Regions from separate parts of the Enterobacter sp. K510 genome, predicted to be linked through region 2. Evidence: predicted binding sites of a transcription regulator. Region 2 holds the regulator's gene; each other region holds the start of a gene.
What was found. The regulator Fur, encoded in region 2, represses iron uptake genes when iron is present. The targets are predictions, from matches to a motif close to ATAATAATGAGAACNACTATCAA.
Positions count from the first base shown of each region.

Region 1: fes (enterochelin esterase) is a predicted target of Fur. The motif match lies at 5,305-5,327, and genes of this name have one in related genera.
Region 3: bfd (bacterioferritin-associated ferredoxin) is a predicted target of Fur. The motif match lies at 1,928-1,950, and genes of this name have one in related genera.

Region 1 is NZ_JBNRLQ010000008.1:161,585-171,420, reverse strand. It holds gene entF (enterobactin non-ribosomal peptide synthetase EntF) at 1-3,795, opposite strand, end outside; gene ACQUTD_RS15440 (MbtH family NRPS accessory protein) at 3,805-4,008, opposite strand; gene fes (enterochelin esterase) at 4,033-5,247, opposite strand; gene ACQUTD_RS15430 (FepA family TonB-dependent siderophore receptor) at 5,434-7,668, shown strand; gene entD (enterobactin synthase subunit EntD) at 7,726-8,361, shown strand; gene ACQUTD_RS15420 (ABC transporter substrate-binding protein) at 8,478-9,836, shown strand, end outside.
Region 2 is NZ_JBNRLQ010000011.1:7,456-17,291, forward strand. It holds gene flgK (flagellar hook-associated protein FlgK) at 1-1,354, shown strand, start outside; gene flgL (flagellar hook-associated protein FlgL) at 1,375-2,298, shown strand; gene ACQUTD_RS17975 (flagellar hook-associated protein) at 2,322-3,281, shown strand; gene ACQUTD_RS17980 (hypothetical protein) at 3,278-3,751, opposite strand; gene ACQUTD_RS17985 (winged helix-turn-helix domain-containing protein) at 3,729-4,601, opposite strand; gene acuI (acrylyl-CoA reductase (NADPH)) at 4,876-5,856, shown strand; gene fur (ferric iron uptake transcriptional regulator) at 5,952-6,401, opposite strand; gene fldA (flavodoxin FldA) at 6,690-7,220, opposite strand; gene ybfE (LexA regulated protein) at 7,371-7,664, opposite strand; gene ybfF (esterase) at 7,798-8,571, opposite strand; gene seqA (replication initiation negative regulator SeqA) at 8,755-9,300, shown strand; gene pgm (phosphoglucomutase (alpha-D-glucose-1,6-bisphosphate-dependent)) at 9,325-9,836, shown strand, end outside.
Region 3 is NZ_JBNRLQ010000017.1:760-10,595, forward strand. It holds gene ACQUTD_RS21045 (glycosyl hydrolase family 18 protein) at 1-1,844, shown strand, start outside; gene bfd (bacterioferritin-associated ferredoxin) at 1,985-2,179, shown strand; gene bfr (bacterioferritin) at 2,253-2,726, shown strand; gene ACQUTD_RS21060 (prepilin peptidase) at 2,765-3,544, opposite strand; gene gspM (type II secretion system protein GspM) at 3,537-4,004, opposite strand; gene gspL (type II secretion system protein GspL) at 4,001-5,119, opposite strand; gene gspK (type II secretion system minor pseudopilin GspK) at 5,133-6,119, opposite strand; gene ACQUTD_RS21080 (type II secretion system protein GspJ) at 6,116-6,685, opposite strand; gene gspI (type II secretion system minor pseudopilin GspI) at 6,669-7,052, opposite strand; gene gspH (type II secretion system minor pseudopilin GspH) at 7,049-7,537, opposite strand; gene gspG (type II secretion system major pseudopilin GspG) at 7,540-7,983, opposite strand; gene gspF (type II secretion system inner membrane protein GspF) at 7,995-9,206, opposite strand; gene gspE (type II secretion system ATPase GspE) at 9,203-9,836, opposite strand, start outside.

The DNA of each region.
Region 1 (9,836 bases), on a different contig from region 2:
CTCAAGCTCCCGTACCCAGGGCGACCAGGCGCGGGCGGGATCCATCCCTGATGGCCGCGTATGTTCGGCCACAAACAGCGTCGCTTTGCCGTCAAACGGCAGGCTGCGTGCGCTGGTGAGCAGGCGCACCGCGTCACCGTAGTTGCCTTCGATGGCGTTGAACAGCGCCGCCGACCCGCTCCCCTGCTGCGCGGCCAGAAACGCCTCCCGCTCGCGGTCAATTTCCGCCAGCACTTCCGGATCCAGCCCGTTGGCCTCTTTTTCCGCCCAGTTTTGCGTCTCCGGCGGCCAGGTGTCCAGCAGTCCCAGAAACGCCACCGCCTCGCCACGATGACGTAAGCGGGCGGCGATGCCCTGCGCCAGCGTACCGCCGAGGGAATAGCCGAACAGATAGTACGGACCGTGCGGCTGACGCTCCAGCAGCGTGGCCAGATGATGCTCACACACCTCATCCAGGGTGGCGGCGGTCGCCATCGGACCATCCGGGCGCGGCGACTGAATACCGGTGATCGACCAGCGCGGAGGCAGATAGCGCGACAGCACGCTGAACTGCCAGGCAAAGCCCGACGCCGGATGGAAGCAGAACAGCGTTGGCCCGTCGCTTTCACGCAGCGGCAAAATCGTCTCATAACCCAGACGTTGCGCCTGCTCGTCGTTATCGGCGTCGAGCAGCGTTGCCAGCGCAGCGACCGTTGAGGCGACCATGATTTGCCCCGGCGTAACCTGACGCCCACTCTCGCGGCTGAGCAGTGCCGCCAGCCGCATCGCCAGCAGCGAATGCCCGCCGAGCGCGAAGAAATCTGCCTCTGCATCATTCACCTCGCAGCCCAGCAGCTCGCTGAACGCCTGCGCCACGCGGATCTCACTGGCCGTCTGCGGCGCGCGTCCGCCTGCTTTCGCGATCAGTTCCGGCACCGGCAATGCTTTGCGATCCAGTTTGCCGTTGGCGCTCAGCGGCAGATCCGCCACCTGCACCAGCACCACCGGCACCATATGCGGCGGCAGGCGCGCGCTGAGCTGCTCACGCAGCGCCTCGCGATCCAGCGGCAGGCCCGATTCGGAAACCAGGTAGCCCACCAGCTGACGCGCGTCGCCGCCACCGGTCGCGGCCTGATTGAGCACGCAGGCGTGGGCCACTGCCTGCGCCACGTCCGGCAGGCTCTGCATCACGCGATCGATTTCGCCAAGCTCAATACGCTGGCCGCGAATTTTCAGCTGATCGTCGCTGCGTCCGAGGTATTCCACCGCGCCGTTATCCAGCCAGCGCGCCACATCCCCTGTGCGGTACATGCGCTCGCCCGGCGCAAAGGGATCGGCAATAAAGCGGCTGGCGGTGAGATCGGCGCGGCCCAGATAGCCCTGCGCCAGCTGAATGCCGGTGAGATAGAGATCCCCCGCCACGCCCGGCGGCACCGGCTGCATCATGGCATCAAGGATGCGCAGGCCGGTATTCCACACCGGGAAGCCGATGGGCACGCTGTTGCCGCTGACGGCCGCCAGCGCCTCGCCGTGGGCCGGATACCAGCTGACATCCACCGCCGCTTCCGTCGGACCGTACAGGTTATGTAGCGGCGCGCCGGTCAGGTGCTCCCATTCCCGACACAGATCTGCCGGTAAGGCTTCGCCGCTACAGAACACCTGTTTCAGCGTGCGGCAGCTTGCGCGGGCAGTTTCCGGCGTCAGCGCGGCGACAAAGGCCGCCAGCATCGACGGCACAAAATGGGTAGTGGTCACGCCCCACTGCGCGAAGAAGTGTTGCAGCGCCTGCGGATCACGGTGGGCGTCCGGCTCCGCCATCACCAGTTTCGCCCCGGCGATAAACGGCCAGAAAAATTCCCATACCGAGACGTCAAAACTGCACGGCGTTTTTTGCGCCACCACGTCGTCGGCGCTCAGCGGATAAGCCGCCTGCATCCACAACAGGCGGTTGACGATTGCCGTCTGCCCGACCATCACCCCTTTCGGGCGACCGGTGGAGCCGGAGGTGAAAATAATGTACGCCGTGTGTTCCGGACGCGAGAGATCAAGCCCCGGCGCGTCGCTCACCGGCAGCGGCGCGGTATAACACAGGGTGTTGAGATGCGGCAGATCCGCAAAGCGCCCCTGCTGATCCGGGGCGGTGATCAGCAGCCGCGGACGGGCATCTTCCAGCATCATGCGCAGACGATCGTCAGGATAGCCGGTATCCAGCGGCAGCCAGGCGGCCCCCGCTTCAACGATGGCATGCAGCGCCAGCGTCAGGAATACCGAGCGCGGCAGCGCCACCGCCACGCTGTCGCCGGGCTGTACGCCCTGCTCGCGCAAGAGCTGCGCCAGCGCGATCACCTGCTGGCGCATTTCGCGATAACTGAACTGCCAGCGGGCATCCGCCAGCGCGGGGGCGTGCGGCGTTTTCAGCGCCTGCGCCGTCACCAGCTGGCTGAGGGTGGTTTCCGGCAGCGTTCTGCCGGTATCGTTAATGCGCGCAATCTGCTCAAGCTCGTCGGCCGATATGAGCTGCGCATCGCCGCAGCGCAGATCCGGCGTGCCGGCAAACTGGCGCAACAGCGCGTCCAGCCGCGCGGCATGCGCGTTAAGCGTGCTTTCGTCGTAGCGTTGACGGTTCGCCAGCACCTCAATACTCAGACCGCCCTCCTCGTCCGGGATCAGGGCGATTTCCAGATCGTTCACCGGCCCGGTCGCCAGTGTATGAGTGCTGCCCGCCACGCCGTCCAGTTCCAGCTGATAATCAAACATTTTGACGTTCAACACCGGACCGAACAGCGGTTCATCCCCCGCCGCGCGTCCGGCGTCGCGTACGATCTGCTCGGCGTCGTACCGCTGATGGCGGCGCATTTTTTTCAGGCTGGCGGTGAGTTTTTGCGCAAGCTCCGGCAGCGTGGCCTGCGCATCAATATTCACCGCCAGCGGCAGCACGTTCAGCACCGGGCCGGTGGCGGTCAGCGCCGCCGATCCCATGCGGCGCATAAAGATAAATCCGGCGGCGTAGTCCAGGCGTCCGCACAGACGCCCCAGCCACAGCGCCACTAACGCCAGCGCGAGATCGGCCCGCTGGCAGCCTGGCGCGCTGGCGGCAAGCCGTGAGAAGGCCGCAGCATCCAGCGTCTGTTTGAGGCGCAGAATATCGGTGGTTGCGGCGCGACCCGGCAGCGGCGTGCCGGACAGGGATACCGGCGGCGGCAGCGTGCGCTTCACCTCGCCCCAGAATGCGCCGTCACGGGCATACGCCTCGCTGTCGCGGTAGCGCTGGTACTCGTCCACCACTTCCGCGAAGGGGGTAAAAGGGGACGGCGGCGTCGGTGCTCCGCTGCGCCAGGCGCGGTAAATGGCGGCGATCTGCCGGGTTATCGCCGGAAAACTGAAGCCATCCACCAGCAAATGGTGATAACGCTGATACCAGTACCAGCGATCCTCACCGATGCGGAACAGCGCGTGATGCACCAGCGGTTTTCCGCTGTCGACGCGCAGGTTCTGATCCAGGTCTGCCTGCATCTGCGCCAGCGCGGCGCTGTGGGGACAGGCGGCATCACGCACATCAATAATGGACGGTACGGCAAGGGTCAGCGCCTCATCAACATACTGGAACACCTCGCCGTTATCTTCCACAAAGCGCATACGCAGGGTATCGGCCTGCGTCATGCCGGTGGCAATCGCCTCGCAAAGCAGCGGGGCATCCAGCGCGGCGCTGGTAATGTCTACATAATGCGCCACGCTCCAGGCGTTGGGCAGCGTGGAGAGTTTTTCAGCCATCCAGATCCCGGGCTGAGCGGCAACTAAGGGGAGTCGAGCGGACATGCGGGTTCCTCAGCGCGCGTGATGCGCAGGGGTTAGGGTCTGCCAGTGGGTGGTCAGCCAGGCGTTGCAGGCGTCCTGCGGCTGCGGCTCGCAGATCACGCGCCAGCCCTCCGGCAGCGCGCACTGCTGCGGCCACAGGCTGTACTGCTGCTGCGCATTTTGCAGAATATAAAAGTGTCCCTGTGCGTTATCGAAGGGATTACTGAATTCCATACCAGGCTCCTGTGGGGTAACGGCTTATGGCGTGGCGGGGGACAGGGATTGCCAGAGGGCGATCAGCCCGGACGTCAGGCCGCCGCGCCAGCAAAGGGCATCGTGTCCGCCGTCCACTTCACGCCACAGCAAGGTTTGCGGGGTGTCCTGCAACAGGCTTAATAAGGTCTGATTGGCGCGCCAGATCAGCGGCTCGCGCTTACCGGCTTCCAGCACAATGCGCAGTCCGCGGGCGTTCACATCGCCACGACGCAGCTGTTCAATAAGTTCGCCGTCCTGCTGCGCGCCGCGGTGCGGCCACCAGTAAGATCCCGACTGGCTCAACACGCAGCCAAAGCGCTGCGGCCAGTGCAGCCCGGCGTAAAGCGCCGCCAGGCCGCCGAAACTTTGCCCGGCCACCAGCGTGCGTGCCGGATCGGCGCTGAAGGGCGTGCGGGCGTGGATCAGCGGCAGTAGTTCCTGCTGCACGGCGTGCCAGAAATCGGCATTACAGGGCAGTTCGCGGCTGCGGTGAGCATTATCAATCACGTCGATCAGCACATAGACGGCGGGCGGAAGCTGGCCGTCGTCAGTGAGCGCTGCCAGCGCGGGCCAGACGGGCATACTTTCCGCCCAGAACTGCCCGTCGAGCAGAATAGCCAGCGGCGTGTCGCTGGTGACCGCGCCTGTGGTGTAGATCCACACCCGGCGGCGGTTTTTCAGCATCGCGCTGTGCCAGTGAATACATTCCGGCGGCGTAAATGGCGTGTCGGTGCGATCCCAGCCCGGCTGTAGCGGGGCCTGCGGCATTTCCAGCGCGGAAACTCCATGGCCGCGCCCGCCGCGCCAGGAATCCTTATTCAGCGGATCGGCGATCGCCTTTGGCAGCAACGTGCGCCAGCCTTCGCGCAGCGCGGCGCGATCCGGCGTCTGGCCTGCAAACACCGCGGCGGAAAAATCGCTGTCGTTTTCACTGGGGATAAAACAGTAGCTCCCCCGCCAGCGGGCGGGCAGCGTCGTTTGCCAGCACCAGACATCGGTTCCGGCGAGGCGGCGCAGGGATTGCGGCGCGGACTGCTGATGATGGTCGGTAACGCCGGTGATATAGATCCAGACGTGGCGCACCGGCGAGGTGGCTTCAATGCCTGCCGGATCGCGCCACCAGAAGGTGACCTGATACGCCTCTTCGCTTTCGCGACGCCATTCCGGCCCGTGCTTTGTACTCCACCAGGCGTCACTGCCCGTTACTTGCGTTGTCACCGTTCTGCAACTCCAGGTTACCTGCGAAATATTGTTACAAGACAACAATTGTCGATAATATTATTGATAACTATTTTCATTTGCAATAGCGTATTGGCGCGCGGCGGGATGCGCGTCTTTCACTCTATTCGGTTAGCCGTGCGCGTTTGCAGGATGCAGAGGCTGGCGACAAACTCAGGTAATAACATGAATAATAAATTTAATACCCTGGCCGTACTGGTTCATTTGGGTATCTCAGGGGTAGCACTGCCGGTGTATGCGGCAGAAACCAGCGGCGACGACACCATTGTGGTGACCGCCGCGCAGCAGAACTTACAGGCGCCGGGCGTGTCCACCATCACCGCCGATGAGATCCGCAAAAACCCGCCCGCGCGCGACGTATCCGAAATCATCCGCACCATGCCGGGCGTCAACCTTACCGGTAATGCCACCAGTGGCCAGCGCGGTAATAACCGCCAGATCGATATTCGCGGCATGGGCCCGGAAAATACCCTGATCCTGATCGACGGCAAACCGGTGACCAGCCGTAACTCGGTGCGTCTGGGGTGGCGCGGCGAGCGTGATACCCGCGGCGATACCGGCTGGGTGCCGCCGGAGATGATCGAACGCATCGAAGTGATCCGGGGTCCGGCGGCGGCGCGTTACGGTAACGGCGCGGCGGGCGGCGTGGTGAACATCATCACCAAACCGGTAAGCAGCGACTGGCACGGTTCCTGGAACACCTACCTGAACGCGCCGGAACATAAAGACGAAGGCGCGACCAAACGCACCGACTTCAGCCTCACCGGACCGCTGGGGGGCGATTTTAGCTTCCGCCTGGTGGGAAATCTGGATAAAACGCAGGCCGATGCCTGGGACATCAACAAAGGCCATCAGTCTGAACGCACCGGCATTTACAGCGACACTCTCGCCGCCGGACGCGAAGGGGTGGAAAACAAAAATATCAACGGCGTGCTGCGCTGGGACTTTGCGCCGATGAACTCGCTGGAGTTTGAGGCGGGCTACAGCCGCCAGAATAACCTCTACGCGGGGGACACGCAGAACACCAACAACGACAATAAAACCAATGGTCTGGTGAAAAAATACTACGGCAAAGAGACTAACCGTTTGTACCGCCAGAACTATGCCATCACCTGGAACGGCGGCTGGGAAAACGGCATCACCACCAGCAACTGGGCCCAGTACGAGCACACGCGCAACTCCCGTCTGGGCGAAGGGCTGGCGGGCGGCACGGAAGGCCTGTTCAACAGCGAGAAGTTCAGCGATATCGATCTGGCTGACGTGACGCTGCACAGTGAAGTGAACATCCCCTTTGAGTATCTGTTCAACCAGAACCTGACAATTGGCACCGAATGGAACCAGCAGCGCATGAAGGATCTGGCGTCCAACACCCAGGCGCTGTCCGGCGGCGCGATCCCCGGCTACGACAGCACCGGCCGCAGCCCCTACTCCAGCGCAGAGATTTTCTCGCTGTTCGCCGAAGACAATATGGAGCTGACCGACAGCACCATGCTGACGCCTGCGCTGCGTTTTGATCATCACACGGTGGTCGGCAATAACTGGAGCCCGTCGCTGAACCTCTCTCAGGGCCTGGGCGAAGACTTCACCCTGAAAATGGGTATCGCCCGCGCCTATAAAGCGCCGAGCCTGTATCAGACCAACCCGAACTATATTCTGTATAGCCGTGGTCAGGGCTGCTACGCCAGTCCGGTCGGCACCGGCTGCTATATGCAGGGTAACGACGACATGAAGGCCGAGAACAGCATCAACAAAGAGATCGGCCTCGAATTTAAACGCGACGGCTGGCTGGCGGGCGTGACCTGGTTCCGCAACGATTACCGCAACAAAATCGAGGCGGGTTATGTCCCGGTCGGCCAGACCCAACAGGGATCGCTGAAGACCGATATTTACCAGTGGGATAACGTGCCTAAAGCGGTGGTGGAAGGTCTGGAAGGGACGCTGAACGTGCCGGTGTCTGACGCCGTGACCTGGAGCAACAACCTCACGTATATGCTGCAAAGTAAGAATAAAGAGACCGGCGAGCGCCTGTCGATTATTCCGCAGTACACGCTCAACTCAACCCTGAGCTGGCAGGTGCGTGAAGATGTGTCGCTGCAATCCACCTTTACCTGGTACGGCAAGCAGCAGCCGAAGAAATTCAACTATAAGGGCGAGCGCACGACCGGCTCCGAAACCAACGAAGTCAGCCCGTACAGTATTGTCGGCCTGAGCGGGACCTGGGACGTGACCAAAAATGTCAGCCTGACCGGCGGGGTGAATAACCTGTTCGATAAACGTCACTGGCGCGCGGGCAATGCCCAGACCACCGGTGGTACTACGGGCTATATGTACGGCGCGGGCGCGGAAACCTTCAACGAGTCTGGCCGCACCTGGTTTATGGGCGTGAATACGCACTTCTGATATAGTCATAATGCCCGGCAGCGCTTGCTTGCCGGGCCTACGAACAGGGGATAAATAATGGATTATCATCACACTACACTCCCCCTCGCTGGCCTTACACTGCACCGCATCGATTTCGATCCCGCCACCTGGACGGACGCCGATCTGTTCTGGCTGCCGCACCATACACAGCTGCATCACACTTCACAAAAACGTCAGCGGGAACATCTGGCGGGCAGACTGGCGGCCTTTCACGCGCTGGGAGCGATCCCCGCCATTGGCGACAATGGCGCGCCCTTATGGCCTCCGGGAGTGTTCGGCAGCATCAGCCACAGCGGCACCACCGCGCTGGCGGTGATCGCGACCCGGCCGGTGGGTGTGGATATTGAACGCTGCCTCGATGCGAAACTTTGCGCAGAACTGGCGGACAGTATTGTCGATGCGGATGAGCGCGCGCTGCTGACCGCCTCCGGCCTGCCCTTGCCCCTTGCGGTCACGCTGGCGTTTTCCGCCAAAGAGAGCCTGTATAAAGCTTTTTCCGCCCGCGCTCTGCCTTACCCCGGCTTTGCCAGCGCGCGGGTGACGGCGCTGACCGACGCGCAACTCTCGCTCACCCTTTCCGCCCGCTTCTGCCCGGCGCTGGCCGGTGAAACCGTTACTGCGGGCTGGTGCGTGGCGCAGGACGACGTCATCACCCTCTTATCGCACAACTGAACAGCTTATGCTTTTTCCGCATAAGCTAAGTCAAATTATGACTTTCAGGAAAATCTCATCCCCCCTAACGTAGCGGAACATAACAAACTCATTACGTTACTTTACAGGGATTGCTCATGACCAAAAAATTGCTGTCGTTACTGGTGCTGACCGCGCTGTCGGCCGCCAGCCATGCTGCCACGCCGCCGAATACGCTGGTGGTGGCGCAGGGGCTGGATGATATTGTCAGTCTTGATCCCGCGGAAGCGAACGAGCTTTCCAGCATCCAGACCGTGCCAAGCCTGTATCAGCGCCTGGTACAGCCGGATCGTGACAATCCTGAAAAAGTGACCCCGATCCTCGCCGAAAGCTGGCAGGCGGATCCGGCGGCCAAAACCCTGACCATCAAACTGAAGCCGGACGCGAAATTTGCCTCGGGCAATCCGCTGCGCCCGGAAGATGTGATCTTCTCCTATCAGCGCGCGGTGACGCTGAACAAATCCCCCGCTTTTATTCTGAACGTGCTCGGCTGGCAGCCGGACAATATCAATAGCCAGCTGAAAAAAATCGACGACCATACCGTGCAGTTGCAGTGGACGGCGGACGTCAGCCCGGCGGTGGCGCTGAATATTCTCTCCACGCCGATTGCCTCCATTGTCGATGAGAAGCTGGTAAGCGCGAATGTGAAAGGCGATGACTTCGGCAATGCCTGGCTGAAAATGCACTCGGCGGGCAGCGGCGCGTTCAAAATGCGCGTCTATCAGCCGCATCAGGCGATTGTGCTGGACGCCAACGACAATGCCGTGGGCGGCGCGCCTAAGCTGAAAAACATCATCATTAAAAACGTGCCCGATCCGGCGTCCCGCCGTCTGTTGATCGAACAGGGCGATGCCGACGTGGCCCGCGATCTGGGTGCCGATCAGATCGGCGCGTTACAGGGCAAAAAAGGCGTGCAGGTGCTGAGCATCCCGTCTGCCGAGCAAAACTATCTGGTGTTTAACGCCGGTAACAGCGCCAATCCGCTGCTCAATAACCCGGCATTCTGGGAAGCGTCCCGCTGGCTGGTGGATTATGAAGGCATTACCAAAGATCTGCTGAAAGGCCAGTATTTTATCCATCAGAGTTTCCTGCCGGTGGGTCTGCCGGGCGCGCTGGAAACCAACCCGTTCAAATTTGATCCGGCGAAAGCGAAAGAGATCCTCGCCAAAGCGGGTATCAAAGACGCGCACTTCACGCTGGATGTGGAGAACAAACCGCCGTTTATCACCATCGCCCAGTCGATGCAGGCCAGCTTCGCCCAGGGCGGCGTGAAGGTGGATCTGCTACCGGCGGCGGGCAGCCAGGTGTATGCCCGCGTGCGCGCGAAGCAGCATCAGGCGGCGATTCGTTTGTGGATCCCGGACTACTTTGATGCCCACTCCAACGCCAGCGCCTTTGCCTATAACGACGGTAAAGCCAGCACGGTCGCCGGTCTGAACGGCTGGCAGATCCCTGAG
Region 2 (9,836 bases):
TTACAGCGGGGCATCCGCCGCCCAGGTGCAGCTGAACGTCACGGCGCAGAACACCGCCAACGCCATGACGCCGGGCTATACCCGGCAGGTGGCGATGACCAGCACCATTGGCGCAAGCGGCGGCGCGGTAAACAGCGCGGGCAACGGCGTGCAGGTGGACAGCATCTGCCGTGTGTCGAATCAGTATCTGGTGAATCAGGTCTGGTATGCCGCCAGCGATAACGGCTTTTACAGCACCCAGCAGCAGTACCTGACGCAGCTGGAAACCGTGTTAAGCGATCCGAACAGCAGCCTGAGCGCCGGATTCGATAACTTTTTTGCCGCGCTTAATGAGGCGTCCGCCAACCCGGACGACTCCGCCCTGCGCCAGCAGGTGATCAGCGAAGCCGATGCGCTGGCGCTGCGCTTTAACAACACCTGCGACTACATTCAGTCCCAGAGCGATGAACTGCTCAGTCAGGAGCAGGCGACCATCGCGCAGATCAACAGCCTGACCTCCGGCATTGCGGGTTACAACCAGCAGATCGCCGAAGCAGAAGCTAATGGCGACAACGCCTCCGCGCTCTATGACGCCCGCGACCAGATGGTGCAGCAGCTGAGCGGCCTGGTGGACGTGCAGGTGCAAATTGACGATCGCGGTAATTACAACATCTCTCTGCCGAACGGCCAGCCGCTGGTCAGCGGCCAGGACTGCTCGACCATTGCGATGAGCAGCAATGCAGACGGCACGCCCTGCATGGAGCTGACCTTCGCCGGCACCACCTACACCATGACGGAGGAGACCGGCGGCGCGCTGGGGGCGCTCTTTACCTACCAGAGCGACGTGCTGGATCCGCTGACCGCCACCATCAACAGCATCGCCGAACAGTTTACGAATGCGGTCAACAGCCAGCTGGCGGCGGGTTACGATCTGAATGGCAATCCCGGCGCGCCGCTGTTTATTTACGATCCCACCAATCCGGACGGCCCGCTGCTGGTTAACCCGGACATCAGCGAAGACGAGCTGGCGTTCTCCGGCTCGCCGGACGAATCCGGCAACAGCGATAACTTACAGGCGCTGATAAACATCTCCACTGAACCGATGGAGATCGAGGGTCTCGGCAACGTTACCGTCGGCAACGCCTGCTCGACGCTGATCAGCAATATCGGTATCTACAGCCGTCAGAACCAGACGGAGGCACAGTCTGCCAGCAATGTTTACAACGAAGCGCAAAACCAGCAGATGAGCGTCAGCGGCGTCAGCATGGATGAGGAGGCCGTCAACCTCATCACCTATACCCAGATTTATCAGGCCAACCTGAAAGTGATTTCTACCGGTACGGAGATTTTTGATTCCGTACTTGAGATGTTCTGAGCAACCGGAAACGACAGACTATGCGCGTAAGCACTCAACAATCCTACAGCACCATGACCACCCGCTTCACTAACCTGTCGGCGCAGCTGGAGCATGTGGTGACGCAGATGGCCACCGGGCAACGCATTATATTGCCGTCAGACGATCCCATCGCCGCCGCGCGTATCACCCAGCTCGATCGCCAGCAGGCGGCCATCGAACAGTATCAGAGCAATATCAACAGCGTCTCAGCCAGTATGAGCCAGCAGGAGAGCGTGCTGGACGGCGTCAACAACAGCCTGCTGGCGATCCGCGATGATTTGCTGGAAGCGGCCAACGGCACCAATACCGCCGAATCCCTGGCGGGTTACGGCCAGGAGATCCAGTCGCTGACCGAATCCATGGTGGCGGCGCTCAACTATCAGGATGAAGACGGTCACTATATTTTTGGCGGCACGGTGAACGACACCCCGCCTATCACGTATGACGATACCGATGGCGACGGGGAAGGGGATGAATACGTCTATCACGGCAATATGAATCACCGCACCGCCACCGTCTCGAACGGCGTGGTGATGGACACTAACGTCTCGGTGGGGGAGATTTTTGGTCAGGGGCTGGCGCTTTTCAACACCCTTGATGACCTCGCGAAGGAGATGCAGGATCCCACGGTCGATCCCGTGGCGATGCAGGATGATATATCCCACGCCATCAACGTGATTGATGAAAGCGCTGACTCGCTGAACACCGCCATCGCCAGCCTCGGCGAGCGGCAGAACACCATGAGTATGCTGAGCGACGCCCAGACCGGCATTTCCGATGCCAATGCCGATTTGATTGGTCAGCTTGGCGATCTGGATTACGGCCCGGCCAGCATCACCTTTACCGGACTGGAAATGGCCATGGAAGCTACCATGAAGACTTACTCGAAAGTGAGTGAGCTGAACCTTTTTAGCGTTATTTAACGAATTCCACGCCCAGGATCATCATGCAGGTTGGTTTACAAACTTCAACGCATACCCGTACCGGCGGACTGACGTCTGCCGTTCGTCAGCCGGACGTCGTGCGCACCGCGCCCGTCAGCGATAAAGCGCCGTCTGGCGACTACCCGGCGTCGCCGCTCATCGCCACCCGTCCGCAGCGCTACAGCGTACAGCTTAACGATCAGCTCACCACGTTACAGCAGGCGGATCACTGGCTGGGGCAACTGGAGCGCGCGCTGGTGGATTATCGCCACGGCGGGCAGCGGGATCCCGCGACCGTGCAGTCGCTGCTCGACGGTCGTCTGGCGCTGACCGGCGGCGCGGTGGACCGGGAACTGCAACCGGTGCTACAGGGGCAGGCGCAGGTGCGCTTTCATGCGCCGCAGCTGAGCCAGGCGCTGGCGGCGGATGGCCCGCAGAAACTGCTGTTCAGCGTACAGCACGGGCGGAAAACCCTGCTGTCCGGGCTAAATATTAACGGCGACGGCGATGCCGGGCAGCGGGCGACGAAAATCAGCACCGCATTACGCCGCGTCGGCGTGCAGCCCCTGAAAGGACAGGAGGGCTTTACTGCCAGTGAGCAGCACTGGGCGCAGCTGCAAAACAGCTTCGCCGTGCAGCGGGAAGGGGCGGGGCAGAAAATCGCCATTGCGGTGGCGGCGCATCCGGCGCAGACGGAAACCCTTGCCGCCGCGCTCGCCAGCGGACAGCAGGCGCAGCGCGTGGTGCAGGAGACGCTCAGTCAGGTAAGCGCACAGCGTCAGCAGCTGGCGCTCCAGCAGGAGAAAGTCCGCCAGCGTATTGACGATATGTCGCGTTTTGCGCAGTCGCAGAGTGCGGTGGAGGCCTCCGCGCGGCTGGCGGGAACCCTGGATGCGGCCAGCCATAATTATGAGGTGCTGGCGCAGGCGATTAATGGCCAGGCGAATCTGTCGAAGCTGACGGTGCGCAGCCTGCTGGATTAACGTTTCGGGCAGGGCTGCCCGTCAGGTTGCAGCAGGCCTTTTTCGGTGATCAACATGGTGGCGCTGTCCTGATTAAACAGCAGCTGGCGAGCGTCGCCCAGCGGCACGCTCACACTTTGCAGATCGTTATCATTGATAAAGCCCAGCACCGGGAACAGCGTGGCGTCCGTGCCGGTGACATGAGCATTCTGCAGACGTAAAAACGATTCGCCGCTCTGCTCGCCGCCGGGGGCGGTACAGGCGATCAGCTGCATCTGCAGGGCAAAAGCCTCATCCCCTGGCCGGGTCAGGACCAGGCGCGCTCCCCGCTCCGCGGGGGCGGTGGTCAGGTTATAAACCGCGTGTTCAGCCGTTGCCAGATCGTAAATCCCGACCTGGGTGCGGGCAATAACGGGCGCGGCCTGAAGGCTACCGGCGATACCGGCGAGCAGCAGACCCGCGATAACATTACGAACAGGCAGGCATTTCATTAAGCGTGCGCTCCGTTTCCTTGTGAATTAATTGACCCAGTTTTTTAACATCCTGTTGCCAGCTGCGAATTTCCATTAACAACTGATATTCTTTACCGCACTGATTTTGCACCAGCAGGATCACCGACATTTTTTGTACCGCCCCGTAATAATAAATCGTCAGCGTTGCCTTATGCGCCGTAAGCAGCATATTGATGCCTTCCAGCGACTCCGCAATATGCGACGACAATACCGCGCCTGATGTATTCACCCCCGTGCGGTGCAGTCGAAATAATTTAATTTTGTCATTTTGCGGCGACAGCTCTTCTTTAATCGACAGACGGGAAGTGGCAAGCGGCGCAGAATTCTGACCCCCGGGGTAAATCAGCCAGATAAGCCCGCAGCCAAGCAGCAGCAACAGCGCCGCCAGGACAATCAGGCGGTGTTTATTGCGCGGCGCAGGCGCGCTGGCGGGCGGGGCATCCGTCACGTCGGCAACCGGTTCAGGATCGGGCTGAGTCAGGGGCTGGGACGCAGAGAGCGGCTCATCCGGCAGCAGGACGACAAAGTCTTTATTCAGCAGATAGCCTTTTTTCGGGATGGTTTTGATGATCTCCTGTACCCGGCCGTCGTCCCCCAGCGCTACCCGCAGAGCATAGACAGCGGTCAGCAGGCTGTTATTTCCGACGACGCGGTTTTTCCATACTTCGCTCATCAGAAAATCACGCGACACCACCTCCCCGGCATGATTAACCAGCGTTTCGAGCATAATAAAATGGAATTCACCAAGGCGGCGGATCTCCCCCGTTTCCCGGTGTACCAGACCGTTTAACGACGGCTCAACTTTCCAGTTATTAACAATGATCTGCATAGTGATTTGTTAATAAATTGGTGAGTATTAATTTATTTTTCACAACGTAAGCTTCCACTTAGCCGCAGGGAGGGTAAATGTATCGGATGATTATCACCCCATCAATCTAAGAATAGTCTTAACTCATAAATTAATAATTAATTAATTTCTAAGCTAACGGATTGATAAAGCTTGCCGTCAGCGCCTGGGGGTATTAACGTCGCTGGTAATTGTAGACGATCGGCCCGCAAAGGCCGTCGCGACTGGCAAGTTTGATTAATGTAATGAGGTCATCATGTTTAAAGCCATTCAGATTGATAAAGCGGAAGGACAGTATTCGGCATCCCTGGTGGAGCTGGACGAGCAGGCGTTGCCGGAAGGTGACGTCACCGTCGCGGTGGAATACTCCTCCATTAACTATAAAGATGCGCTGGCTATTACCGGTCGCGGCCCGATTGTGCGCCAGTTCCCTATGGTGCCGGGTATTGATTTCGCCGGGACCGTAACCGCCAGCGACAGCGCGGCGTTTGCCGTGGGCGACCGCGTGCTGCTGACCGGCTGGGGCGTGGGCGAACGTCACTGGGGCGGACTGGCAGGCAAGGCGCGGGTCAAAAGCGAATGGCTGACGAAAATGCCGTCCGGCGCGGATGCAAAACAGGTGATGGCTATCGGTACGGCGGGCTTTACCGCCATGCTGTGCGTGCAGGCGGTGCTGGATCACGGCGTGAAGCCTGAAGACGGCCCGGTGCTGGTGACCGGCGCGGGCGGCGGCGTGGGCAGCTGCGCGGTGATCATTCTTTCTGCCATGGGCTATCAGGTGGTGGCGTCGACCGGCCGTCCGCAGGAAGCCGGATGGATGCGCGAACAGCTGGGGGCCAGCGACATTATCAACCGTGATGAGCTGAGCGCGCCGGGTAAACCGTTACAGAAAGAGCGCTGGGCGGCGGCGATCGATACCGTCGGCAGCCATACGCTGAGCAACGTCTGCGCCAGTGTCCGTTATGACGGCATAGTCGCGGCGTGCGGCATGGCGCAGGGTATGGATCTCCCGGCGACAGTGGCGCCTTTCATTCTGCGCGGCGTTACGCTGCGCGGTATCGACAGCGTGATGGTGAGCAGCGAAAAACGTCCGGCGATCTGGGAGAAAGCCTGTCAGTATTTAACGCCTGCGGCGCTGGAAAAACTGAGTGCCACTTATCCGCTGAGCGATGCCATTGACGTGGCGGAAAAACTGCTGAACGGGCAGATCCGTGGCCGTGCGGTGATTGAGATTTAATTCTGGCGGGGTTGCCGGGTGGCGCTGACGCTTACCCGGCCTACAATATAACGCAGGCCCGGCAAGCTTGCGCCGTCGGGCAATGTGCAGCAACGTTATTTGCGAATATCGTGTGCGGTGTCGTTTTCGCGGCAATCGCCTTCAGCGCAGTGGCCGTAGAGGTAAAGGCTGTGGTTGGTCAGGCGGATCCCGTGCTGAGCGGCGATTTCACGCTGACGTAATTCAATAGAATCATCGCTGAATTCAATCACTTTGCCGCAGTCGAGGCAGATCAGGTGATCGTGGTGATGCTGCTGCGTCAGTTCAAAAACAGATTTACCGCCTTCGAAATTATGACGGGTCACAATACCGGCGTCATCGAACTGGTTAAGCACGCGGTAGACCGTCGCCAGGCCAATCTCTTCGCCCATGTCGATCAGTCGTTTGTATAAATCTTCCGCACTGACATGGTGGTTGTCAGGTCCCTGGAGTACCTCAAGGATCTTTAACCGAGGAAGCGTGACTTTCAGGCCAGCCTTCTTTAGTGCGGTGTTATTGTCAGTCATGCGGAATCTGTCCTGTAGCTAAACGATTCACTTCCAAAATGGAAGTTAATGAGAATGACGTTGAGTTAATGCGTCTCATTATAGAACTGCCATGCCTAAATGAAAACTGCAAGTCCTCAAGCAAAGTATGCGTATAAAACGTGGTGTCACTAACAAACCCGTAAGCAATCACGTTCAATCAGGGGATATTGTACAGGTATGCGTGCGAAAGTTAAAAAATTGTAGCAATTATTTTGATTGGTTATATCTATTAATGCGGCGCAGCCAACAGGTTACGCCGCACAAAAATCAGGCGTTGATGATCTCATCTAAATGAAGTTCTTCAGAAATCTGCTTCACCCATTTTTCCACGCGCTCAGCGGTCAGTTCCGGCTGGCGGTCTTCATCAATGGCCAGACCGACGAAGTGGTCGTCGTCCGCCAGACCTTTGGAGGCTTCGAAATGGTAGCCCGCGGTCGGCCAGTGACCGACGATAGTCGCGCCGCGCGGCTCAATGATGTCGCGGATGGTGCCCAGCGCATCGCAGAAATATTCCGCGTAGTCTTCCTGGTCGCCACAGCCGAACAGGGCGACTAATTTGCCGTTAAAATCGACCTCTTCCAGCGTCGGGAAGAAATCGTCCCAGTCGCACTGCGCTTCACCATAGTACCAGGTCGGGATGCCCAGCAGCAGAATATCGTAACCTTCGAGATCTTCTTTGCTGCTTTTGGCGATGTCATGCACGTCCGCAACATCTTTACCAAGCTGCTTTTGGATCATTTTCGCGATATTTTCGGTATTACCCGTGTCGCTGCCGAAAAAAATGCCTGTGATTGCCATGAGTAAAATAACCTCTTGAAACTTAATGATATGGTGGTGGCGCAATGCCCACGGATAAGGGCAATCATAGCAGAACAGAGAAGGACGCGGAAACTGCAAACGCCTCAGACTGCACTCTGTGCTACATGAAAGTGATATTTAGCGGGATTTTCAGACTATCCCCTGGCCGCGCAGCAGCGCGAGCTGGGCCATTAAAAGCTCCTCAATCAGCTCGCTACGGCTGATGTCACGATCCTCGGCCAGTTCATTTAAGGCTTCGACGGCGTCCGCGTTCAGTTTTAGCTCGACGCGTTTGAGTCCACGAACCTTATCGCGTTTCAGCTGATTCCGCTTATTAATGCGCAACTGTTCGTCACGCGAATGCGGATTCGTTTTCGGTCGTCCTGGGCGACGATCATTCGCGAACAGATCGAGTGTCGTGCGGTCCGTTTGTTCTTTAGCCATGATTTTGAGTGACGTCGGGGGAAAAACAAGCTGCCTGGTGGAGGCCCTGCGCAATTAGCGCGCCATCATACATCAGGGAGAGGGGCACGCCAACGACCGGGCGCGTCGCGGCGCTCGGTCGCCGGGTTTTTAATCAACTGGCATTATCAGCAAGATAGCGACGGATCGCCCGCAGTACGGCATCGGGTTTTTCCGCATGCACCCAGTGCCCGGCACCGGCGACCACATGCGCCCGCGCCTGCGGGAATTGCGCCAGCAGCGCATTACGGTACGCATCGGTCACGTAAGAGGAATTGCCGCCGCGAATAAACAGGGCTGGTTTATCGAAGGCAGGGACGGTTGTCCAGCCGATGATGTTCTCATACTGGTCCCAGAGTACCGGCACGTTAAAGCGCCACCCGCCGTCGGCCCAGGATTTAAGCAGAAACTGGATCACGCCTTCTTCATCCAGATGTTCGCGCATCACGGCGGCGGCCTGCTGGCGGGTACTCACCTGCGCCTGTGTCACCGCATTGATAGCGGTAAAAATCTCGTCGTGGCGGCGCACCTGGTAATCCACCGGGGCAATATCAATCGCCACCAGCCTGTCGATGCGTTCGGGGGCCAGCGCGGTCAGCGCCATCACCGCTTTACCGCCCATGGAGTGACCAATAAAGGTGGCTTTTTCGATCCCTGATTCGTCAAGGGTATCCAGCAGATCCTGCGCCATCGCCGGGTAGGTCATCTCCGGCGAACGCGGGGAAAGACCGTGGTTGCGCATATCCACCTGTACCACGTCGTGGTCGCTAATCAGATCGCGGGCTAAGATCCCGAGGTTATCCAGGCTGCCAAACAGGCCGTGAACAAGGACGATGGGAGAATTGTTGTGCGATTGTTGTGCAGTTTGCGCGCGGGCATTCAATTTCATGGCAAAGTTCTTTTTTTCGCTCTCTCAGGTTAGGGTATCATGTTGACCATTCTGCCGCCCGGCTGCAAGGGATCATCTTTATCTGACTTTTGCGTCAGAAAAGCCTGGCCGCTATCCGCTGTTGAGATTTGCCCCTATAATCTCAATGACTTGTATTCAGAAAAGTGACCTCACTGGATTAAGATGAAAACGATCGAAGTTGATGATGAACTCTATACCTACATTGCCAGCCACACGAAACACATTGGCGAGAGTGCATCCGACATTTTAAGGCGCATGCTGAAGTTTTCAGCCGCCGCGCAGTCTGCGGCCCCTGTGACCAAAGCCGCGCCGGCTGCCGCTGTCAGCCCTGCCCCTGATGTCGTCTCCAACCCGGTAAAAGATAAAGTCCGCGCCATGCGTGAACTGCTGCTCTCTGACGAATATGCCGATCAGAAGCGCGCGGTTAATCGTTTTATGCTGGTGCTGTCTACACTGTATTCACTGGATGCAAAAGGTTTCGCCGACGCCACCGAGTCATTACATGGCCGTACGCGCGTCTACTTTGCAGCAGATGCGAAGACGCTGCTGCAAAGCGGAAACCAGACCAAACCCAAAGAAGTGCCAGGCACACCTTACTGGGTGATCACTAACACTAATACGGGCCGTAAATGCGGCATGATCGAACACATCATGCAGTCGATGCAGTTCCCGGCGGAATTGATCGAAAAGGTTTGCGGCACAATTTAATCCTTGCATAAGAAGGACCAGGCAATGGCTAACCACCCCCGTGCAGGACAACCTGCACAGCAGAGCGATCTGATTAACGTCGCCCAACTTACCTCTCAGTACTATGTGCTGAAACCGGAAGTGGGTCATGCAGAACATGCGGTCAAATTCGGCACATCAGGCCACCGTGGCAGCGCTGCCCGTCACAGCTTTAACGAGCCGCACATTCTGGCTATCGCCCAGGCGATTGCGGAAAACCGCGCGAAAAACGGCATTACCGGTCCCTGCTATGTGGGTAAAGATACCCACGCGCTGTCAGAGCCTGCGTTTAACTCCGTGCTGGAAGTGCTGGCAGCCAACGGCGTGGACGTGGTGGTGCAGGAAAATAACGGCTATACGCCGACGCCTGCCGTATCCAATGCGATCCTGGAGCATAACAAAAAGGGTGGCGCTCAGGCCGACGGCATCGTCATCACCCCGTCGCACAACCCGCCGGAAGATGGCGGCATCAAATACAATCCGCCTAACGGTGGCCCGGCCGATACCAACGTCACCAA
Region 3 (9,836 bases), on a different contig from region 2:
TCAATACTCTGGCGACCTTTACCTTCACGCCTTATACCGGCCAGGCAGCCGTGGATTTTCAGAATGAGCAAAAAGGGAAAGTGGCTGCACAACGAAAAGTCTATGGTTACTTCCCGGAGTGGGGCGTGTATGACGCGCATAAGAACTTTACCCCGGATAAAATTGATTATACTGGCATTACGCACCTGAATTATGGCTTTGCGGTGGTTAAGCAGGGCGTTGTAGTGACACATGACACCGAAAAAGGGCCTGGTTTGATGCGCGAGCTGGATCAGCGCACGGAGCTGGCGGGCGTAACCAATATTCTCTCCGTGGGTGGTTGGAACAACTCCGAAGAGGGCCAGTTTGAAGCTGCAACCGCCACTGATGCAGGTATCGAAAAGCTGGCTAACAGCATTGTCTCTTACATGATGACCTGGGGATTTGATGGCGTTGATATCGACTGGGAGTACCCGGATACCGACGCCGAGAAAACCCAGTTCACCAGGCTGATTAAGTCCCTGCGCACTAAACTGGACGCCGAGGGTGTAAAAGAAGATCGCTACTATCAGCTTTCTGCCGCGGTAACGGCAAACCACAATAAGATCCAGTATATCAATCCGGCTGAGACGGTACCGCTGCTTGATTCGGTTAACGTCATGTCTTATGACTTCCATGGCGCATTTGATCCGATCACTGGCCACAACTCACCGTTGTTCGCCAACAGCAAGGATGCCGATCTGGAATTCAACTCAGCATCGGCAATGACCGCCTACAGCACCACCTGGAAAGTGCCTAAATCTAAACTGATGATGGGACTGGCCTGGTATGGACGTGGTTGGGGCAACGTGGAACCCACCGAAATTGTGAAGGGGTTGCCAGGGTTGTTTGCGCCGGGCACGGCTACTATACATGGCCAGTGGGATGACAACGGACAGTACACTGGTACCAACCCATGGTATTACCTGAAAGGTCTGGTGAATAACGGTCAGTATACCCGTTATTGGGATCCTGAATCGCGAGTGCCTTATTTGTACAATAGTGCAACTAAAGAGTTTTTGACTTACGACGATCCGCAGTCAATCCGGGAAAAAGTTGATTACATCAATCAGGAAGGCTACGGCGGCGCTATTGTCTGGGATCTGAGCGGCGATACGCCGGAGCATGAACTGGGCAACATTGTGAAAGAGATCATCACGACGCCTGCGCGTGATCCGGATCTGAAAGGGTTGTTTGTCACCCTGTTTGATAATCAACAGCGTGTCGTTATCAACCTCGATGCGTCTAAGTTGTCTCCTGGTAATGCCTACCGTGTGGAAGTTGACGGGCAGTATCTCTTCTCCACGGAAGGGGCAACAGCTTACTACTCATATCGCTACAACTACGGTAAAGAGGTGTCTTTACGCACAGGTAATGCGGCTTATATCCTGCACCCCGGGGCCAAAATCACCGTTAAACGTACTCAGCCTAACCCAGCCGTCATCGGCGAGCTGATCGTTACCGAAGATATGCTGCAAGGAAATAATCCGGTTGTTAACGACGGCGACGTTAAATCCTTGAAAGTTATCCAGGAAAATAATATTCCCTACGTTCTTGTCGAGTTTGCAAAAGATAAGCTGAAGAGTGCCGACGGCTCATCTTATATTGCGAAAGTTATCGATGATGACAAGAAAAAAGGGAATTACATTTTCAGTTGCGACAATGGTTCCTGTTTTTACAGTTCCGTCAGTGATAAGGGCGACACTATGGTTGTGAAATCAGATGAGCGGGATATCTCCGTAGGCGAAACTGTGGTGGTTGAGCGTACCTCCCCGAATCCGGCGACCATTGCAAAAATTGTCGTTACTGCCGATATGCTGAAATAACAGCTTGTATAAAATGTTATGCCGCCTGCTTGCAGGCGGCTTTTTTACGTTGTGCCCTGTTCCATACCACCCTCTTTTCTGGCATTGAAATCATAACCATTCTCATTTACAATCTGGATAGATTTTGAACGGGAGTGCATATGTACATTTGTCTGTGTAATGGCGTGAGCGATAAAAAGATCCGTCAGGCGGTACGCCAGTTTAGTCCTCAGTCATTTCAGCAATTGAGGAAGTTCATACCGGTTGGCAATCAGTGCGGGAAGTGCGTACGTGCGGCGCGTGAAATCATGCAAGATGAGTTGATGCAACTCCCTGAGTTTAAAGAAATCGCCTGAATTTGTTCTTTTCTTAATCGTTTTCCTTTGCATCTACTACGCTTGTAAAGAGTGGAAGCGGAGGAACGATAAAATGAAAGGTGATGTTAAGATAATAAATTATCTCAATAAATTATTGGGAAATGAGCTTGTCGCAATCAACCAGTATTTTTTACATGCTCGCATGTTTAAAAACTGGGGTCTTAAACGTCTTAACGACGTCGAGTACCATGAATCCATTGATGAAATGAAACACGCCGATAAATATATTGAGCGTATTTTGTTTCTTGAAGGGATCCCCAATCTCCAGGATCTTGGCAAACTCAACATTGGTGAAGATGTTGAGGAGATACTGCGCTCTGACCTTGCCCTTGAACTTGATGGTGCGAAGGATCTGCGCGAAGCCATTGCCTGGGCGGACAGCGTTCATGACTATGTCAGCCGTGACATGATGATTGAAATTCTGGCCGATGAAGAAGGGCATATCGACTGGCTGGAAACGGAACTGGATCTCATCCAGAAAATGGGCATTCAGAATTACCTGCAGGCCCAGATCCGCGAAGAGTAAGCATTATCCACGGAGCGGCGACAGTTCGCCGCTCTGCTTCAGTATATTTCCCACCCCAACAACTGTGCGCTGAAAATAACCCATCCCGCCAGCCCCAGCCAGGGACCGAAGGCGATTTGTGGAACCTGCGTACCCCGCGTCAGGCGCAGCGCCATCCAGCAGACAATCCCCATCAGTGACGCGCCCAGCAGCACCGTCGGTAACGCCTGCCAGCCACTCCAGGCTCCCAGCGCCCCCAGCAATTTCGCATCCCCAAGTCCCAGCCCTTCTTTACCGGTTATCAGCCGGTATATCCACCACACCAGCCACAGCGAAAGGTAGCCTGCCACCGCGCCGAACAGCCCATCCGTTAAGGTGTTCTGCTGATACAGCGCATGATAAAGCATACCGAGCCAGATCAACGGCTGCGTCAGCCGGTCCGGCAGCAAGTACGTGCGGGCATCGATTTGCGCCAGCGCCAGTACAAACCAGAACAGCAGCATCACGGCAAAGGCATCGGCATGGTCCGGGAACAGCGCGGCAATCAGCGCGAAAGCGACGCCGCAGGTCAGTTCGGTCAGAGGATAGCGAGCGGAGATGGGCTGCCGGCAGTCCCGGCAGCGGCCATGCAGCAACAGCCAGCCGAGCAGCGGAATGTTATCCACGTACCTTATGCGGTGCTGACAATGCGGGCAGTGCGAGGGCGGCCAGGCGATATGCCAGTTTGCCGGGCAGTCGTTCTCCATCATCAGCGGCAGACGGTAAACCACCACATTCATAACGCTGCCGGTAAGTAACCCTACCAGCGCCAGCATTGCGACGTACGTTTCGTTAATCATGCGTGCCTGCCTGAGCGAATTCGAGTGTTGCAATGGTGATGCTGCCCGGCGCGCTGCCAGCGCTGAAGGCTAATCGTGATACCTGCAAACCCCGGTTTTGCATCTCATCCAGCCAGCTGAAAAACGCGCTGCTGCTGGCAGCGGAAAGCGCGACGGTAAAACGACCGGGCGTGGCTGGCGTCACCACCACGTTCAGGCCCGCCTGCGCCGCGCTGTGCTGTATCAGCGTCGGGACGTCACCGGTCAGCGGCTGGCTGCCCACCAGTCCGCTGCGCTGTGCGGCCTCGCTCACCCACTGGATCTCGCTTTTCAGCCGGGCGTTTTCCTGCTGTTGTTGCAGGATGGCTTTGTTCAGCGGCTGTAGTACGCCGTACCAGAACGCCAGCAGCAGGCTGAACAGCGCGAGCAGCATCAGGCTGCGTTTTTCGCCAGCGCTTCTTGATTGCCAGAAAGAATTCATTTGCGCTCCTTTAAGCTGATCTTCACACCGTCCGGTTGTTGCAGAACGGTATATTCACCGGCGGCCTGGGCCATAAATCCGCTGAGCTGTCCGGCATCGTTCGCGTGGAGGATCGCCTCAAAACGGTGAGTATCGAGATCGTAACTGACATGGCTTAGCGTCAGCCCCGGCCAGGGCTGTAACTTTTCCTGAAGCTGCGTCAGCAACGTCAGCACGTCCGAATGACGGTTTTTAACGGAGGAGGCGAAGAAAAATTTGAAGTTATTACTGCGATCCTCGCCGGGAAAATAGCGGCTCCACAGCGTCCGTCCTTCGGATACCAGCGCCTGTTTTTGCTGATGCAACTGCCAGAGCGTCAGCCCTTTCAGACCGAAAAAGAGCGCCATTGCCAGGCCTGTCATTACCGCTGCGCCATATTTCAGCGCGCGTGGCGCCTGTCTCACAGGCCGGGCCGGGCGAAACGCGCCCTGAATGAGGTTAACCGCAGGCAGGGTGTCAGCGTCGTACCAGTGTCCGGGCTCCTGAATATATTCAACCGCGGTGTGCTCCACCGGAAATGGGCTGGCGCTCACGACAGGCATCTCCGGGCAGGAGCTGAGCAAATAACCTAGCAGCGCCTCGTCCAGCACGCCCGTTTTCCAGGCGTCGTAACGGATCATCCACCGCGACGCCTCCCGATTCAGACTCCAGCCGTTCGCCACATGAGGCAGCCAGAAACCATCCGGCACCATATGGGTGAGCGTCACGCCCGCCACGGAGAACGCCGCCAGCATCTCCGCGAGGGCGCGCCGGGCGATCCCCGCCAGATGCAGCGTATTCTCTTCCCGGCAAAGTACCGTCCACAGCAGATCGTCGGCGTTGCCGGTTACGCTGTCTTCCACCAGCCAGCTCAGGGTTTGCGGCGTAATTTTGTAATTTGCAGCAGGAAGTTCGGCGCGGCGAAAACAGAGATATTCCGGCGACAGCAACAGGCAGACGGTATCGGCGGGCGGCAGATGTGCCAGCGCGCCCGGCTGAAGATAGTCCTCCAGTTCGTGAAGCGTCGGCGCGGGTGTTTCACCGGCAATGCACCACACCAGTTTTCCTGGTAAAGGGCGTAAGATAATTTTCTGCACGAGGTAAATCCTTTTAATGCCCGACCGCCGCGCGTCGGCGGGCGGTGATAAAGAGTTGCGACTTTTTCGTATCAAATTCCAGATCGCTGATCGTGCCGCTGCGGCTCTCCCCCTGATCCACGATGGTTTCCAGCCGGAAATACTGGCTGGTGGTGGCAGCGATATTTTTGAACGCCTCCAGTTCTTCCTTGCGTCCCGGAAAGGATTTTTCGATGGATGCTTTCAGCGCGGCAATGCTCGTCCAGCCCTGACGCTTCTGTTTATCAAACAGGGCGCGAATGTCGCTGACCTGCACGGCGTTATTCAGCATCGCCGCCAGCAGAGGCGCATCGTCACGTGTCAGAGTGCTGATGTTGATCTTCAGCTCATCGTTCGGCAGCGCACACGTAAAAGGGATGAGCTGCTGGTACAGCGCAGGCGTCATCCCTTTGATCTGCCGGAGTTCGCTCACCGAATACAGGCGGCGTCCGCCGATGGTATGGGGATCGCCACTGGTGCGGTAATAGTCGTTTTCCGCACCGGCACGGCGCGGCGTTTCATCGCTGTCGATATAATCAGCAATGGCGTCGATAAGCGCTTCGGCTGGTGCGCCGGTCACGCCAAGATTGGCGAGCAGGGCGGTAAAGACCTGTACGCTGGCGGGCACGTCCGCCATGATGTCAGTGGGCGCATTCACCAGCGCATTGATGTTAAAGCAGGCCTGGCGGTCAGTCAGTTGCCAGTTGATGGTCTCGCCGCTGGCAAGCGCCAGCCGCTGTGGCTGCGCCCACAGTTGATCGCGCGTCAGCAGTTTGGCGTTATCGCGCAGATCCTGCGCAAGCGTCAGCATCGCCTGATGCTCAGCCAGTCCGAGCAGCCAGTTCTGCTGCAACTGTTGCCGCGTATAACCGGTGCGCTTGATATTGATCTGATAGCGCAGCGTCATTTCACTGGCCAGCGCGGCCATGATCGCGAGGATCATCAACACCACCAGCAGCGCCACGCCTTTTTGCGATCTCATGGCGTGCCTCCGTTGCGGCGGTTTTCCGGCAGCAGAAGCAGGCGCGTGATCGTGCCTGACCCTTTGATATTGATTTCGGCTTCGATCGCCCTCGGGTATTCCCCGGGCGGAAGCGTGGTCACCACGGCATCCTTAAGGTAATAACGCAGGGTAAAGGCGATCACGTCCGTCAACATGGGCTGCGTGATGGACGGCTGCTCATCCTCCGGATAGCGCCAGATGGCGCGGTAAAGGGTGTGATTTTTAAGCGACCACTCGACGCGCTGCAGATCCGGCGCACAGCAGATATCCGGCATGTCATTGTTGCTGGCGGTGGTGAGCATCAGGCGGCTTTTTTCCCCCTCCGGCGACATCAGCGGCACGATCTGCCAGACATCTTTATCCAGCAGATTGACCGCGCGAACCAGGGTCGCAAAACGTTGCTGATGCTGTTTCGTCACCTCATTGCTGTTTACCGTTGCCCTCAGTAACTGGCCGGTGAGCAGGCTGAGCACCGCAAAGAGCGCAATCGCCAGCAGCACTTCCAGCAGCGTGAAGCCGGTCTGTGCTTTAGCGTGTCGGGGCATCGGCGGCTCCTTTCTCTGCGGGCACATAGCGGCGGAGCCGCATTTTCTGCCCGTTATCAATAGAAACTTCCGCCGTTAATAGCTGCATACCCGGCACGTCCGATGCCGACGCCGTTAGCGTCCATGTCCAGCTTCGTTGGCCCATCTGGCTTTTACCCTGCGCGGTGACGGCCAGCGGTGTGGCGGATAGCTGCTGCTTTTTCAGCACATTATCGGCAACCCAACTGGCGAACACCTGCTCTTCCATCTTGGAGGTGGCGGCGATTTGCCCGCTCAGGCTGTTGATCAGCGTCAGCGAGACGGAGGCGAAGATCACCATCGCCAGCAGCACTTCCAGCAGGGTCATGCCGGTCTGCTGGCGGCTCATGGTGTTGCTCCACTGCTGAATTGCAACGGCAGGCCGCCGGTGCTGGTCAGGGTGAAAAGTACCGCTCTGCTTTGCCGATCCTGGATTTGCAGCGTAAAGGGCGTGATTTCGCCGTCCGGACGGATAAGGATTTGCGGCGTCCCGGCGGCCTGTCTGGCCAGAGAGGCGGGCGAGAGCGTGACCCGCCAGCTGTCGTGCCAGTCGCCTTCGGTCGCCAGCCGGAAATAGTTTTCAGGGGGCTGCCAGCGGTTACGTACTGGCGTCACAATGCGCCAGCCCCGTTCACGGATCTCAATACCCGCGCTGCGGTCTTCCATGGTTGACCAGTCAGCGGTGTATTCCATCAGCGCCGCCAACTGCTCACCGGCGGTGATGGCTTTTTTGCGATCGTCGTCGCTCACCATCATCACCAGCGTGGCGCTTAACGCCAGCAGCGTCAGCACCAGTAATATTTCCAGCAGGGTAAATCCTTTTACCGCCTTCATGGTCAGGGCTTCGCGTTATCCATTTCCCAGTTCGTGATGTCATCCTGGGTACCGGCTTCACCGTCAACGCCCGCAGAGATAATGTCGTAATCCCCGTGTTCGCCAGGGCTGACCAGTAGATAATCATTCCCCCAGGGATCCTGCGGCAGGCGTTTGATATAGCCGGAGGTGTTGTAATTTTCCGGGATCGGCGAGCTGGTGGGCTTTTCAACCAGCGCTTTCAGCCCCTGAGCCGTTACCGGATAGCGATGGTTGTCGAGCTTGTACATATCCAGCGCGTTTTCCAGCGCCACAATGTCGCTGATGGCTTTCTGCTTGTCGGCGCGCTCTTTATTACCCATTAAGTTAGGCACCACCAGGCTTGCCAGCACGCCAAGAATAACGATTACCACCATCAGTTCGAGCAGGGTAAACCCCTGCTGCCGTTTCTGAGACTCTGTGTTCATATTGCTTTTCCTTAAGTCACTAATGAATTGAGTTGTAAGATTGGTTGCAACACCGAGACGATAATGAACAGTACAATCATCGCCATGGTGATAATCAGCCCCGGCTCAAACAGTGCCAGCGCCAGCGCGATGCGGTTTTGCAATAAGGTTTCCTGCTGTTCGGCGGCGCGGGCCATCAGCTCGCTGAGCTGGCCACTCTTCTCGCCGGAGGCGATCATATAGAGCATCATCGGCGGAAAGAGATCGCATTTATCCAGCGCCAGGTGAAAACCCGATCCCTGACGCACACGGTCGGCGGCGTCGCGCAGTCGGGCCTGGATCTCACGATTGTTAATGCCCTCTGCCGCCAGACTCATACCTTCCAGCAGCGGCACGCCGCTGGTATGTAAAATGCTTAAGGTATGCAGATAACGGGCGCAGTGCACGGCGCGCAGTAGCCCCCGGCTGAGCCGGAAAGCCAGCAGCCAGCGGTCGAACTGATGACGTTTGCCGGGTCTGGTAAGCCAGTGGCGGAACAGCAGCAGCGCGACCACCAGCGCCGCCAGCAAAAAAGGACCAAAATCGCGAAGCGCATCGCTGATCGTAAGGAGTGCGCGCGTGGACAGCGGTAACTGCTGTTTCATATGCAGAAACTGCTCCACGACTTTAGGTACCACCGTGGTCAGCAAAATGGTCACCACGATCACCGCGACGCTGGTCAGCATGGTGGGATACACCAGCGCCTGGATGAGCTTACTGCGCATTTTTTGCCGCAGCTCGTTATAGTCCGCGAGTTTTTCCAGCACCGTGCCGAGCTGGCCGCTTTTTTCGCCGGCTTTGACCAGCGTGCGGTAAATGGTGTCGAAAATACGCGGCCAGGCGGCCAGCGCATCGGAAAGCGTGTGCCCGGCGAGAATATGCTCGCGCAGATCGGTCAGGATATGGTTGAGCTTGCTGTTCTGGTTCTGACGGCCAATAACGGCCAGCGCTTCCTCCAGCGGCAGGGAGGCGCTGGCGAGGGTGGCCAGCTGGCGGGTAAAAAGCGCCAGTTCGTTGCCGCTCAGCCGCAGCCGCGCGGTTTTTGTCGGGGGGGTAAACCATGACACCGACTTTTTTTCCCGCAGCGTCAACGGGTAAAGCCCCTGAGCGCGCAGCGTGTCACGGGCCTCTTTACTGCTGGCCGCGCTTAAAGTTCCATGGCGGGTCACGCCGCTGGCATCCATTGCCTGCCACTGAAATTTCATTGCAGTTCTTCCTGCGCTGAGGTGACGCGCATGACTTCTTCAATGGTCGTTTCACCGGCAAGGGCGCGCAGCAGACCGTTTTCCCGCAGGCTGCGGCTTTGCTGGCGCAGGCACTGCTCCAGCGCATGTTCGTCGGCATCACGATGAATAATGCTGCGCATATGCTTATCCACTACCATGATCTCGTGGATCGCCAGTCGCCCCTGGTAACCTGAACCCCGACAGTCGCTACAGCCCACCGCCTGCCAGCAATGGGTGGCATCCGGGGCGAGGGTACGCAACAGGGCTTTTAGCTCCCCGGGCAGGGCGGTTTGCGTGCGACAGGAAGGGCACAACCGGCGCACCAGACGCTGGGCAATCACGCCGGAGAGGGAGGACGACAGTAGAAACGGCTCCACGCCCATATCGCGCAGGCGCGTGATCGCCCCGCAGGCGCTGTTAGTGTGCAGCGTCGATAAGACCAGGTGGCCGGTCAGGGAGGCCTGCACCGCAATCTGCGCAGTTTCCGTATCGCGGATCTCACCCACCATCACCACGTCCGGATCCTGACGCAGAATGGCGCGTAAGCCGCGGGCAAAAGACATGTCCACGCGGCTGTTCACCTGCGTCTGGCCGATGCCTTCCAGCTCG